3 regions of the Gottfriedia sp. ABJ_BB2_2 genome follow, and region 1 is predicted to be linked to each of the others. Evidence: riboswitches for the same ligand, from Rfam matches in the RefSeq annotation. Region 1 holds a riboswitch; each other region holds the start of a gene.
What was found. Region 1 has a riboswitch for lysine ahead of ACX6U0_RS15265 (amino acid permease). Riboswitches for the same ligand answer to the same signal wherever they lie in the genome.
Positions count from the first base shown of each region.

Region 1 (5,165 bases):
TTTTTTTTTGATAAACTGTAGTTGACTTTTATACAGTTAAAGTTTTATACTGTATCTGTAAATAATACAGTTTTAAAGGAGAGATTTAAATGACAAAAGTATCATCAGATAGAGAAGAATATTTAAATAAAGTGAATGAAATAGATTTTGGAAATGAGGCACCTAAAGATTTAGATAGTTCTGATTTCTTTACAGTAGCAAAAGAAAGACGCTCAGTACGTCATTATGATCCTAATTTCAAACTAAGTGATGAAGAAGTACGTGAACTATTAGAAATCGCAATTCAAGCTCCATCTTCTTCAAACTTACAGCCTTGGAGATTTTTAGTAATTAATAAACAAGAAACGAAACAAAAATTACTTCCAATTGCTAACAATCAACAACAAATCGTCGATGCTTCAGTAGTTATTGCAGTTTTAGGTGATATAAAAGCATATGTAAATGCTGATCGAATTTATGATGAATTAGTTGCTAAAGGTATGATGACGCAAGAGGTTAAAGACTTTTATGTAGGCTCAATTGTTAAAAATTATGGTAATTTCCCAGAAGATATAGCAACAAAAGTAGCGATGATTGATGGTGGATTAGTATCAATGCAACTTATGCTAGCGGCAAAAGCAAAAGGTTTAGATACAGTACCAATGGGTGGCTTTGATCAAGCAAAATTTGTAGAAGCGTTTAATGTACCTGAAAACTTCAAACCAGTTATGTTAATCTCTGTTGGTAAGGGAATAAAAGCTGGATTTGAAAAAGTTCGTTTGACATTAGATGAAGTTCTTACTTGGGATCAGTTTTAAGAGCAAGTAAAATAAAAGAGCAGGATGAAGGGAAATTTCCTTACCTGCTCTTTTCTATTGTATTTTATTTCTCTCCATGTAAACGATATGCCATATGGTTTGTTGGACCTACATATTCATTTAATTTAAATGAGTGGCGAATTGCTTCAGTAATATACTTTTTAGCTGTATAAATAGCTTCTCTAGGTTCTACTCCTTTAGCTAATTCTGCACAAATTGCCGCAGAGTATGTACAACCAGCACCATGTGTATAAGTTGTTTCAATTCGGTCTGACTCTAAAAGCTCAATCTTTTCACCATCAAATAAAACATCTACGGCGTTCTCATGTTGAATTTTGCTTCCGCCTTTTACTAGTACGAATTTTGCACCTAGTGCATGAATCTTACGTGCTGCTTCTTCCATTTGTTCAACTGTTTTAATCGGAGCCATATTTGCTAATTGTGCTGCCTCAAATAAATTTGGTGTTACTACAGTTGATAAAGGAACTAATACATCTCTTAATGCATCATTTGTTTCAGGATGTAAAGCCTCATCATTCCCTTTACAAATCATAACAGGGTCAACTACTACACGATTTATATTATGTTTTTTAATTGTTTCAGCTGCTAATTCAATGACTTCCACTGATCCAAGCATTCCCGTTTTCATAGCCTGAATGCCTACACCAACAACGATTGTTTCTAATTGCGCTGCAATTGTACTGATATCAATCGGAAATACTTGATGGTGCCAATGATTATGTGGGTCCATTGCAACTAATGTAGTGATTGCACTCATTCCATAAACATCTCTCTCTTGGAATGTTTTTATGTCTGCCTGTAAACCTGCGCCACCACTACTATCTGATCCTGCAAGAGTTAATGCTTTATACACTGTCATGTCAATATTCCTCCTTTGTTCAAATACATTTTTCATTATAGCAAAAAGTACAGTAAAAAACAGGAAGTAAGGCAGGTTATGAATGAAAAATAGGAATCATAAAGGAAGTGGGATATACAATTCTAAAGGACTCTTCAAGAGTGTTAAAAAATACAAATGTCAATACGAAAATTATATGTACACTTTTAAATTATTGAACAATATTATGCTAAGAATCATATTACTTGACTAGTAATGGCTCTAGGTCTGGTGAAAAATGGGTTCAAATTATTATTAAGTTGTTGTAAATGTCGATATACTCATTAAATTTGATCTAAAAAGTAAATAAAATATTCTTTTAAGTTAAAGTTTAGAGTTATGTTTAATGAAAAATCTTTTTTATATGAATAGGTTGATTGGAACGGAAGGCTGATCGACTCCTGTGGGAAATGCGGGAAGGCTGAGACCCCGGAGGCGCGCCGAGGAGGCTCAGGTCTCGCCCCTTGGAAAGCGAGCAACCTGTAGTGGAAATCAACCTGATATTACTTTTTTTATTACAAGTTTATATTTCAACAAGGTCAAAAGAATTCTAAAGGATTCTTCAGTTGAACTTGTAGAATTTTGTAGAAAATAATTGACAACTAGATTATTAGATTGGTATAGTGATTTTATAAAAATTAAATATGATCTTTATCTCGTATGGATAGAGGCGCGGTTTTGATGAGTAATTACTTGGAGGTTTATGGAACCAATGAAAAGTAATGAAAGGCGAAACTGCCGAAGTAACAAAGTTGCCATTCAATTTTGTTGCTGGGCCTATTGCTGAATAAGCGTAGGACTGTCACAAGTTTACTTGTGGAGGGCTATTGAAGAGATGTTGGCTGTTAGACGCATATAAACTGAGTCTTAAACACGTGAACATTCTTCACGTGTTTTTTTGCGTTTTTAAGAACATTCCAACCATTACATAATGTAGGAATTTCTTGAGTAAAATACACAGCAAACAACACTTTTGCGCCCCTAATTCTGCGTAAAGATAGTATTGCAAGAATGAAGAGGAGGCAACAAAGATGGGACAATCTAATCTCCCGCAAAATGAAGGTTCTTTAAAAAGAGGACTGAAAGCAAGACACTTAACAATGATTTCAATCGGTGGTTCTATTGGAACAGGGTTATTTTTAGCGAGTGGCGCTTCAATAAGTGAAGCTGGTCCAGGTGGAGCTTTATTAGCATATTGTTTAATTGGTTTAATGGTTTATTTCTTAATGACAAGTTTAGGGGAAATGGCAACTTATCTTCCTGTATCTGGTTCTTTTAGTACGTATGCATCTCGTTATGTAGATCCTGCATTTGGATTTGCAATGGGTTGGAACTATTGGTATAACTGGGCAATCACATTAGCTTTTGAATTAGTTGCTTCAGCAATGTTAATGAAATATTGGTTCCCAAATACACCTGCTGTATTATGGAGTGCTATTTTCTTAGTCATTATTTTAGGATTAAATCTATTATCAGTTAAAGGTTATGGTGAATCAGAATTTTGGTTTGCTTTAATTAAAGTCGTAACTGTCATTGTATTTTTAATAGTTGGTATTGCAATGATTTTTGGTATTTTAGGTGGAGATAGTGTTGGATTTAAAAACTTTACTGCTGGTGGAGCACCTTTCCATAATGGATTTTTAGGTGTGTTATCAATCTTCATCGTTGCTGGATTCTCATTCCAAGGTACAGAGTTGATTGGTGTTGCAGCTGGGGAAACTGAAAATCCAGAGAAAAATGTACCTAAAGCAATTCGACAAATTTTCTGGCGTATCCTTTTATTCTATGTATTAGCAATATTTGTGATCGGTTTATTAATTCCTTATACTGACCCAGATTTATTAAGAGGGGACGTTTCAGTCAGTCCATTTACATTAGTTTTTGAAAAATTAGGTGTAGCATTTGCAGCATCAGTTATGAATGCAGTTATTTTAACTTCTGTTTTATCAGCAGGGAATAGTGGTACGTATGCTTCAACTCGTATGTTATATACATTAGCAATTGAAGGGAAAGCACCAAAATTCTTAACTAAGATTAACAAAAATGGTGTTCCAACAAACGCTTTATACGTAACACTTGCTGTTGGTTCATTAGCATGCTTAACGTCATTCTTTGGTGAAGGTCAAGTATATACTTGGTTATTAAACTTGTCAGGTTTATCAGGATTTATTGCTTGGTTAGGTATTGCGATTTCTCATTATCGTTTCCGTAAAGCATATGTTGCGCAGGGGAAAGATTTAAATGATTTACCATATCGTGCAAAATGGTTCCCATTAGGTCCGATTTTAGCATTTTTAGCTTGTTTATTTATCGTATTAGCTCAAAACTATCAAGCGTTCACTGGTCATGTAATTGACTGGCAAGGTGTACTTGTTTCATACATTGGTATTCCAGTATTCCTAATCGTTTGGTTAGGTTATAAATTTAAAAACAAAACAAAAGTTGTTGCTTATAAAGAAATGGATTTAAGCAGAAACTAAATTGGAACCCTTCCATCTTTGGTGGAGGGGTTTTTTGTTTGGAATCAAGCTAGTTTGGAATTCTAATTTAAGCTATTTGGAAATAAATTGAAATAAGTGTTTACAAAAACTAATGGCATTAGTATTATAAAACTAATACCATTAGTTTTTATTTAGGAGGAATTGTGATGAAGGTTACTAAATCTAATTTTCTTTATCAAATCAGTTTTTTACCTAATTTATTCCCTGTAAATTGTTTTTTAGTTGAAGAAGAAAATGAACTGACTTTAATTGATACTGCTTTATCTTTCAGTGCTGATAAAATCATCTCTGTTTCAAATGAACTTGGTAAAAAAATTACAAACATTGTACTCACACATGCACATGGTGATCATATTGGTTCACTAGACCGATTAAAAACTATGCTACCCGATGTTGTTGTATCAATTTCCAAAAGAGATGCGAAATTATTAAAGGGAGATGTTACTTTAGAGCCAAATGAACCCAATTTGCCTATAAAAGGTGGACTACCTAAAAATATCCAAACGACACCTGATCGGTATTTACAAGAAGGTGATACGATTGGGTCATTGTTAGCAATTGAAACACCTGGCCATACACCAGGTTCAATGTCGTTTGTGGATCAACGTACAAACGCTGTGATTGCAGGAGATGCATTTACATTAAGAGGTGGTATTACAATTTCAGGTCAATTGAACCTTTTATTCCCATTTCCTGCTTGGGCTACATGGAGCAAAGAGGATGCGATCAAAAGTGCTCGTAAAATCAGTCAATTGAACCCAACATTATTGGCAGTAGGTCATGGATCTATGATAAATAATCCAAAAGAAGCAATTGATCATGCGTTAAAAAAAGGAGAATCGTGAATGTCACCTAGAATTGGTTTAAATTTTAACGAATTACTGAAGACTGCTATCCAAATCGTCGACGAAGAAGGATGGGATGTGTTAACGATTAGTTATTTAGCTAAGAAATTAACGATTCAGCCTC
Region 1 covers NZ_JBVFKR010000007.1:35,216-40,380, forward strand. Annotated here, with positions in the region: gene ACX6U0_RS15255 (nitroreductase family protein) at 90-797, shown strand; gene pdxK (pyridoxine/pyridoxal/pyridoxamine kinase) at 862-1,677, opposite strand; lysine riboswitch at 2,353-2,530, shown strand; gene ACX6U0_RS15265 (amino acid permease) at 2,727-4,175, shown strand; gene ACX6U0_RS15270 (MBL fold metallo-hydrolase) at 4,343-5,041, shown strand; gene ACX6U0_RS15275 (TetR-like C-terminal domain-containing protein) at 5,042-5,165, shown strand, end outside.

Region 2 (5,165 bases), on a different contig from region 1:
AACCACCAGCAAATGTAGCCAATTCAATCCCCATCTCGAATCCCTCCCAATAAATGTCTTACTTAGTATTTACCATAATGAAGTGCTGATATAAATATTTTTGCTTACGGATCTTGTTTCTTTGCTTGAAACAATTAAGATTTCTATGTAAACTAATACGATATTATATAGGAGGAATCACTATGTTTGAAGAGTTTAAGAAATTTGCATTAAAAGGTAATATACTCGATTTGGCTGTTGGGGTAATTATCGGTGCAGCGTTTGGGAAAATTGTTTCTTCTTTAGTTGCTGATATTATGACGCCGCTCCTCGGATTAATCATTGGGAAACAAGATTTTACTGGCTTAGTTTACCACGGAATAAAATATGGTTCATTTATTCAATCAGTATTCGACTTTCTAATTATTTCTATCTCCGTGTTCTTCTTCATTAGATTACTAAGTAAAATCTCTTTTAAGAAAAAAGAAATTGAAGAGGCTAAACCACCAGTACCTACTAAAGAGGAACAACTTTTAATTGAAATTCGTGACTTGTTACAAGAACAAGTAAAAAATCAAAAAGGCATGGACTCATGAAATATCTGAGTCATGCCTTTTATACTTTATTCATATGAAATAAAAAACCTCGTACCATATATAATATAATACGAGGTTAATAATTTATTAGAATCGGCCATATCCTAAGAAGTGTGAACGTACCCAGCTACTACTTAAGCTGATTGTACCAATACCTTTACTTCCAGCATGAACCATTTTGTTACCACCAATATAAATACCCATATGAGAAGGGCCATTAATATACGTATTCTCTAAGAATACTAAATCTCCTGGTTGTGGAGAACTAATCTTTGTAGCCATATTCCAATATGATTTTACGTTAGCACGTGAGAAACCATATCCATTATGTGAATATACGTACCAAATAAATCCACTGCAATCGAATCCACTTGGAGACGTTCCACCAAATACATAAGGAACACCTTGATATTTCATTGCAAAGTCTACAATTGCATTACCAGAAGCAATTGGTCCTTCATTTTCTGATGGGCCAGCATTGTCTGATGCATTGCTAGAGCTAGAGCTAGAGTCATCACTATCATTTGATAATTCAGCTAATTCAAGTGATTGTTGTTCTAATTGTCTTACTCTTACATCTTCTTTTGCATCTTGCAGTTCTTTAACCGCAAGCTTTAATCTATATTCTGCAGATCTTAATGATTTTTCTTTTGCTGCTTGTGATTTAGATAAATCGCTTTCTTGCGCTACAAGCTCTTCTTTTGCATTGACAAGTGATGCTTTTTTCTCGTTCACAAGTTGTCTTTCTTTTTCAACTTCAGCTTGTTCTGATTCTTGTTCTTTAATGATATCTTGGTCTGCTTCAAAAAGCGTTGTAATTGAATTTAATCGATTAAAGAAATCAACAATACCATCAGAATTGAAAAGAACATCTGTTACTAAGTTAACTTTTGGTTGTTTTTGCATAGCAACAAGACGATCTTCTAGCATTTCGTTACGCTTTTCGATACGGTCTTGTAAGTATGTAATTCTAGCATTCTTATCTTGAATAATCTTTTGAGTTTCTGAGATTTCTTCTTTTTTAGATTGAATTTTTGCTTTCGTATCTTTAATCTTTTGATCTATCTTTTTAACATCATTACTTAATTTTTTGAATTGTGATTGGAATTTATCTACTTCAGCTTGCTTTTTTTCTACTTTCGTTTCGGCATTTACCGAAGCATTCGGCGCTAAAGATACTAAAAATGTACCTGCTATAGCCAGCACTGTAAGTTTTCTTTTAAACATTTCAGCGTGTCTCCTCTCGCTTATCTACTAGGTATTTATATCATAGATTTGCGAAGGGAGTCGCTTTTGTTACAATATTGTAATATAAATGATAAATATGTCTTAATCTGTCGATAAACAAACATAAAATCGTTAGGAAACAGAAATAAAACTCTTCTATTATCTAATAGAAGAGTTTTCAATGTAAATCATGTCATTTTTAATTAAATCTTGATACGTTTCACGTTGTACCACTACTCTAGATACACCGTCTTTTACAAATACAACAGCCGGACGACGAATACGATTATAATTATTAGCCATCGAATAACCGTATGCACCTGTACATGATACAGCTAATAAATCATTGCTCTCAACAACTGGTAACTCACAATCCCAAATTAACATATCTCCACTTTCACAACATTTACCTGCAATTGACACTACCTCTTTATTCTCGTCATTCGCGCGATTTGCAAGCATAGCTTCATATTTTGATCCATAAAGTGCTGGGCGGATATTATCAGTCATTCCCCCATCAACAGATACATATTTTCTTACTGAAGGTAGGTTTTTTGTTGCTCCAATCGTATAAAGAGTTGTTCCTGCTTCACCAACGATACTACGCCCAGGCTCCAACCATAATTCAGGAACTGGATACGATAATTCTTCACATTGTTGTTTAATTATAGAAGTAATTTGATCAATATGCTTTACAATTGATAACGGTTCGTCTTCAGTAGTGTAACGAATCCCAAATCCGCCACCAACATTTAATATTTCAGCTGTATAGTCTAATTCATTTTTTAATTCACTTAAAAAGTTCATTAATATTTTGATTGCATGAACAAACCCATCTGGCTCAAAAATTTGCGACCCAATATGAGAATGTATTCCCAATAATTTTAAATTCGGTGAATTTAACGAAATGGCAACTGCTTCGTTAGCTTGACCTGACGTAATATCAAAACCAAACTTTGAATCTTCTTGTCCTGTCATAACATATTCATGAGTGTGTGCTTCTACTCCGGGTGTTACACGTAATAAAATTGATACATATTCTCCACGATTCTCGGCGATCGCTTGTAAAACTTCTAACTCAAAGAAGTTATCTACAACGAAACAACCAATTTTTGCATCTAATGCTTCTTCAATTTCTTCTATTGATTTATTATTCCCATGAAAATGAATTTTCTCTGGTGGAAACCCTGCTTGAATCGCTGTATATAGTTCGCCACTTGAAACAACATCTAAACAAAACCCTTCTCTTTTTATTAAGCGGGCTTGTTCAATACAAAGAAAAGCTTTACTTGCATAAGCAACTTGATACTTTAATCCAGTCTCTTTTAATGCCTCATGAAATTCTCTACATTTAGACTCAATCAAAGATTCGTCGTATATATATAAAGGTGTCCCATACTGTTCAGCTAATTGAACTGTACTGCATCCTCCGATTTCTAGATGTCCATTATGATCAATTCGACTATTACCATGTAAATACATTAATATTCTCCCTTCATAACTAAACACAAGTTCATTCACCAGAAGCCTTCTTCAATGTATTAGTGTATTAAAAAAGGCACATGAAGGATATGTTCATGTGCCTATCACTTTTAAAATAAAAAGGATATTGCCAATCACATCTCTTCAATAGCTCTTCACAAATACAAGTGACAGTACTACATTTATTAAATGCAGTCCCAGCATTTTAGCGTGTGGCGCTCTAATGCTTCGGCATCGGATCCTTTTTCGTTTAGTCTTCAAACCCACAGTTCTCTTAAACGATACTCATATACAATGCAACCTCTACGAATAGATTGTTTTTATTATATTAGTCTATGTATAACACAGTCTAAAATTGGATGTCAAACCTTTTTAAAAAATAAACTGTAATTTCAATTTTTTACTATTTATTAGTCTAAACAAATTTTTCTTTTCAAAATATTATCTTTACTATAAAATACTAATTACGCGCTAAAAAAAGGTGATTAATATGAAAAATCTAATCAATAATAAAAAACATCATATAAAAAAAACAAGCCACTAACTTCATGTTAGTGGTTTTTCTTTTTTGTTGCCTTAGGACAACACTCTTAGCTAAAGTAGAAAAAATTGGTCAGAGGTGAATAGATTGCATTCAACCAAAATTGCATTACTTTCCATTTGTAGTAACTCTTTTATTGTTTTATTAAAATTAGTAGTTGGAATCATTACAGGATCTGTTGCTATTATTTCGGAGGCAATCCATTCTTTATTAGATTTAGTCGCTTCCATTATCGCATTCTTCTCAGTGAAAATTTCGAATCGCCCACCCGACAAGGAACACCCTTATGGTCACGGTAAATTTGAGAATATTTCAGGGACTATTGAAACACTTCTCATTTTTATTGCAGGAATTTGGATTATTGTTGAATCTGTTGAAAAACTAATTCACCCTACACCAATAAAACTTCCTTTTATAGGTGTAATCGTGATGCTACTCGGGGCTTTCATCAATTGGCGAGTTGGTAAAAAAGTTCAAAAAGTAGGAGACGAAACGCATTCTGTCGCAATGCAATCAAATGCATTACATTTATTAACAGACGTCTATTCATCGCTAGGTGTTGCGGCTAGCTTAATTTTAGTCTCGCTCACAGGTTGGGTACTACTAGATGCATTAATAGGGATTGGAATTGCATTATATATAATGAAAGAATCTATAGAGCTTGGAAAGAAATCATTTACCCCATTACTAGACACCGGGTTATCTTCAAGCGAAATACTACAAATTGAACAAGTTTTATTAAATTTCAAAACACAATTTATTGAATACCATGATTTACGAACAAGAAGATCTGGCGCTGAAGAACATATCGACTTTCATCTAGTTTTGCCATCTAGCATGAGTATTGAAGAAGCTCATCTACTTTGCGATCAAATAGAAGATGAAATCAAAAAAGTTCTCATAAATCCCCAAATTTTAATTCATGTCGAACCGGAAAATGAAATGGTTAGAAACGTAAAATAACGAAACATAAAAAGCGCATCTATAATAGATGCGCTTATTTTGTAGACAACTATATTAACTAAAATCAGACTACCTGGAAACGTTTGTCTTTTTAGGCTTAGGAGCCGAATAATTAGCGTAGTTACCTTACCTTAGATCCATAAATAAGCACCGCAATTAGGAGAAACACAGAAAGCGAGCGTTTGACGGGCAGTCTATAAGATCATTTCATCCTTAGGCTGCTGCTCATTTTCTTTAATTTTTTGTGCTCTCATCGTAATCATCGCATAACCGATTGCCATGATAATGCCAAAGATATAGCCACCGACTGTGAAAATAATAGTCCTTGAGTAGTAAGCCTTCACACCATAGGTTTCAAGCATCCACCATTGTGCTCC
Region 2 covers NZ_JBVFKR010000011.1:16,344-21,508, forward strand. Annotated here, with positions in the region: gene msrB (peptide-methionine (R)-S-oxide reductase MsrB) at 1-34, opposite strand, end outside; gene mscL (large conductance mechanosensitive channel protein MscL) at 183-575, shown strand; gene ACX6U0_RS18210 (C40 family peptidase) at 663-1,802, opposite strand; gene lysA (diaminopimelate decarboxylase) at 1,962-3,284, opposite strand; lysine riboswitch at 3,425-3,598, opposite strand; gene ACX6U0_RS18220 (cation diffusion facilitator family transporter) at 3,913-4,788, shown strand; gene ACX6U0_RS18225 (VC0807 family protein) at 4,983-5,165, opposite strand, start outside.
Region 2: another riboswitch for lysine. It lies ahead of lysA (diaminopimelate decarboxylase); the one in region 1 lies ahead of ACX6U0_RS15265 (amino acid permease).

Region 3 (5,165 bases), on a different contig from region 1:
ACGGGTTTGCCACACATGCCATGTTATAAAGATTAAAGTAATAACTCCAGAAATGCGTTGGAATAAGTATAACCAGTTTCGTAAATAACCATAATTTTTCACATTGCTAGTGCCTGTAAAAGCAATGTATAGTCCATAAATAGCATGGTATAAGATCGGTAATAAGATAATAAAAATTTCTAATAAATAGCGGAATGGTAAATTCGCCATAAATTCAGCAGCTTTGTTAAATGATTCTGCTCCATTCGTTGCAAAATGATTGACAACTAAGTGCTGCATTAAGAATATTCCTACTGGAATTACTCCTAACAATGAATGAAGTTTTCTAAGGAAAAACTCCTGGCCATTCTTGTTGCTCATGTAAAACCCTGCCCCCTTTAGTTTGTGAACATGAAAATAAAATTACTGCTTCTATTATTCTAGAAAAATAGAAAATAATGTAATTTCCATAAAAATCTAAATTTTTATGAGATTTATCTAAAGTTCATTTTACTCCTGTTAATATAACAGGTCAAGAAAACGCGTACATTTTTCTTTACTGAAAAAACTTCTCAATTATATTGGTAAATCTACAAATAATCAGGTTTTCAATTATTGTTTTTATTATTGTTTATTGTATATAATAAATACATGTTTTTTAAGGAAAGGGAGAGCTATTCGACCATGATGAACGGCAATGAAATTTTAAAAACTCCAGGGAATATTTCTGGTTTCGGCTACGAACTCTTACGAAATGATTTACTTACAGAATTATTAGGGAAAGAGCAACATGATATATTATATTGGGCGGGAAAAATGATTGCTAGAAAATATCCATTAGCAACATTTGAAGAAATTATTGAATTTTTTGAAACTGCAGGTTGGGGAACTTTAACGGTTGTAGATGAAAAAAAACAAGAAGTACATTTTGTCTTAACTTCTGAACTAGTTACATACAGAAATCAACATAAAAAAGACGTATCTTATCAATTGGAAGCAGGCTTTCTTGCAATGCAAATTCAACAACAAATCGATGTAATTGCAGAAACATATGAAGAGCAAAGTAAACGTTCTGATAAAGTAAAATTTCAAGTAAAATGGGATCTAAAAGATCCAGTTACAAAAAAATAAAAATAAGCCTGTTCATTTAATTGATCAGGCTTATTTCATATTATCTTTTTCGCTTTTCTTTATTAGTTCATCTAGTTTGCGATTCATTTCATCTAATTGTTTATTTTTCTTAACACCTTTAATAATATAATTCATGAGAAATAAACTAATAAAAACGAATAATAGAATAAGAAGTATTAATAATATTAATTGAAAAACTATATCCCCATAAGCAATCCCTGCATTTATCAAATCAAAACCTCCATTACCAATTACTACTTCTATTATATGGTAATATTTCGCTAAAATGTTATAAAACCCCTCTAATCCTAGTTCCTATTGAAAGGAAAATGATGATTAAAGGGGATTTTTTATTTTATCCTTCTACAACTACTTCTTCTTGAACTCGATCTAGCTCATAACCTTTATGCAGAGCATGAACAGCATTTTGTAATTGCGACTTTGGAATAACAGTTGAAACTTTAATTTCAGACGTACTGACCATTTTTACCGGTATACTAGCTTCAGCTAAAAATTTAAACATATTTGCCGCAACACCTGGATTTGAAACCATACCACTTCCAACAATCGAAACTTTCGCAAGCTCGCTCTCAAAATCAAATGAAACATATCCTAAATATTCTTTTTTAGATTCTAGAATTGTGATAGTTTCTAACATATTTTCTGATTTAATAGAAAATGAAAGATTCACTAAATTATCTGATGTAACACTTTGAATAATAATGTCTACGTCAATTCCCTCTGTTGCAAGTATTGTAAAGATATTCGGTAAAAGATCGACTTGGTTATGTAAACCATTTAAAGTCATTCTTGTGACATTTGATTCAAAAGCGATTCCTCTTACGACTGATTGTTGTTCCATTTGATTTTCCTCCCCAATAAACGTACCAATTTCATCATGTTGGCTTGATCTTACTTGTATAACTAATCCATAATTTTTTGCAAATTCTACTGCCCTAGGGTGTAAAACAGCTGCACCTAAAGCAGCAAGCTCTAGCATTTCATCATATGAAACATGACTCAATTTAGTAGCTTCTGGCTCGATTCTTGGATCCGTTGTATAAACCCCTAAAACATCAGTATAAATATCACAACGTTCTGCCTGTAATGCAGCCGCTAACGCTACTGCAGTAGTATCCGAACCACCACGACCTAAAGTTGTAATTTCATCTTCATTACTTAACCCTTGGAAACCTGCGACAATCACAATATACCCTTCATTGATCAATTGCTGTATTCTTTCTGTTTGAATTGTTTCAATGCGAGCATTACCATGAATAGATTCTGTATGGATTCCTGCTTGCCAACCAGTTAATGAGATTGCCTTAAATCCTTTAGCCTGAATTGCCATAGCTAATAAAGAAATTGAGACTTGCTCACCAGTTGTTAAAAGCATATCCATTTCACGCTTACTATTTTGTGGACTAATTTGCTGTGCAAGATTAACGAGTTCATCAGTATGATGTCCCATTGCAGAGACAACTGTAACTACACTATTACCTTCTTTATAGGCTTTTGTTACTGTATCAGCAACATGTTTTATTCGCTCGATTGAACCGACTGAAGTCCCTCCAAATTTTTGAACAATAATTCCCATTTTTTCTCATCCTCACCTATTTTTCATAAAAAAGAATACAAAAAAGCGCGTGAAGCAATGTTCACGCGCCTAATTTACAAAATTGTAATAAAATAGACAAATCATCAACATCTCTTCAATAGCTCCCCGCATTTAGTATGCGACAGTACTACACCTATTAAATGCAGTCCCAACGAAAAGAATTGTGGATTCATTTCATTTCGGCAAAACTTCCTTTCAACTGTCCATATCAACGCCACACGTCTATGACAGCATACTCTTAAGTTTTGCACCTCTATTACGAGAGAAAATATTATATTTTTAACTTAATATAAATTATTTTGAAAATAGTGTCAAGGAATTTTTGTCCTTATGACTAGTTCACTGATTCTATGCTTTTCTAACACATTTTCAAACTAAGACTTTTTAAGGATGAAAAATACCCTATCACTTTCTAAAGTGTTGATAGATTTCTTCCGCAACATTTTTCGGAATTTTTGCTTGAATAAGCTCTTCAATTGTTGCCTCTTTAATTTTTTTAACAGATCCGAAATGTTTTAATAATGCTTTCTTTCTAGTTCCTCCAACTCCAGTAATGCCATCTAAAGCTGATTGAACCATAGATTTACTATGAAGCTGACGATAAAATTCAATTGCAAAACGATGAACCTCATCTTGAATACGTTGTAATAAAAAGAATTCCTGACTCTGTCTACCTAATTGCACAATTTGAGGTGGTTGCCCTATTAATAATTCAGATGTACGATGTTTTTCATCTTTTACTAAACCTGCTGTTGGAATAAACAACCCTAGCTCATTTTGCAACACATCTTCAACTGCTGATAAGTGTCCTTTACCCCCATCAACGATAATTAAATTCGGAAGAGGTAGGTTTTCTTTCAGTGCTCTTGAATATCTTCTTCTTACTACTTCACGCATTGAATCATAATCATCTGGACCGATTACAGTTTTAATTTTATATTTTCTATAATCCTTTTTAGAAGGCTTTCCATCAATAAATACAATCATTGCAGATACTGGATTAGTACCTTGAATATTAGAATTATCAAATGCTTCGATTCGATAAGGAGTTTCGATATTTAATATTTCTCCAAGCTTTTCGATTGCTTTAATCGTTCTCTCTTCATCTCTTTCAATCAACTTGAATTTTTCTTGTAATCCGATTTTCGCATTCTTATTTGCTAATACAACTAATTCTTTTTTCTGTCCTCTTTTAGGTTGGAGAACTGGAACCTTTAGTAATTCTTTTAACAGATCATTATCTACTTTATCTGGTACAAAAATTTCTTTTGGCTTTATATTATGTGTCTTCTCATAAAATTGGCCAACAAATGATAAAAATGCTTCTTCAGGTTCGTCATAAATTGGAAAATAAGATACATCTCTCTCAATCAATTTTCCTCTTCTAACAAAGAAAACCTGTACACACATCCAGCCTTTATCTACAGCATAACCAAATACATCACGATCAACTAGGTCACTGTTCATCATTTTCTGCTTTTCCATTGTTGCTTCGATAGAGATAATTTGATCTCGGTACTCTTTCGCTCGTTCGAAATCTAATGCTTCTGAAGCTGCCATCATCTTTGCTTCAAGCTCTTTTCGTACCTGGTCTTCCCCGCCATTTAAAAATCTTATGATTTCATTTACTAGTTCTTGGTTTTGCTCATCAGTTATATCTTTTATACAAGGTGCAAGACATTGTCCAATATGATAATATAAGCAAACTTTATCAGGCAAAGTGGAACACTTACGCAATGGATATAAACGATCTAATAATTTTTTCGTTTCCGTCGCAGCTGTTACATTAGGAAATGGTCCGAAGTATTTCCCTTTGTCTTTCTTTACGTTACGAGTAATGATCAATCTCGGATGTTTCTCTGCAGTTACTTTAATAAAAGGATAAGTTTTATCATCCTTCAACATAATGTTATATTTCGGATCATATTTTTTAATCAAATTCATCTCTAGAATGAGTGCTTCCATATTAGAAGAAGTAACAATATATTCAAAATCTACAATCTCTTGGACTAAGCGATACGTTTTCCCATCATGAGATCCCGTAAAATATGACCGAACACGATTTTTTAATACTTTTGCTTTTCCTACATAAATAATTGTTCCTTGAATGTCCTTCATTAAATAACATCCCGGTTGATCAGGTAAAAGACTTAATTTTTCTTTCAAATGATTGTCCAATGTCCTACCCTCCTTCTAAGGTAATTTGTTAATTTAATTATAATCTGCATTTATAAAAACTGAAAATATTTTCATCCATTAAGTTTAATTTAAGGAACTCCCATTATTGTATAACTTGCTATTCAAAACAGTAAAGGGAGAAAAATAAAATGAAAAAAATAAGAAAAGTTCATTTTTGGATTGGAGTCATTGTATCAATATTTCTATTTATAGAATCTACAACCGGGATTATCATGTATTTTAATAAAGGTGCAGATAG
Region 3 covers NZ_JBVFKR010000010.1:43,740-48,904, reverse strand. Annotated here, with positions in the region: gene ACX6U0_RS17770 (succinate dehydrogenase cytochrome b558 subunit) at 1-360, opposite strand, end outside; gene ACX6U0_RS17765 (YslB family protein) at 664-1,110, shown strand; gene ACX6U0_RS17760 (DUF4083 family protein) at 1,141-1,341, opposite strand; gene ACX6U0_RS17755 (aspartate kinase) at 1,466-2,707, opposite strand; lysine riboswitch at 2,819-2,992, opposite strand; gene uvrC (excinuclease ABC subunit UvrC) at 3,134-4,906, opposite strand; gene ACX6U0_RS17745 (hypothetical protein) at 5,056-5,165, shown strand, end outside.
Region 3: another riboswitch for lysine. It lies ahead of ACX6U0_RS17755 (aspartate kinase); the one in region 1 lies ahead of ACX6U0_RS15265 (amino acid permease).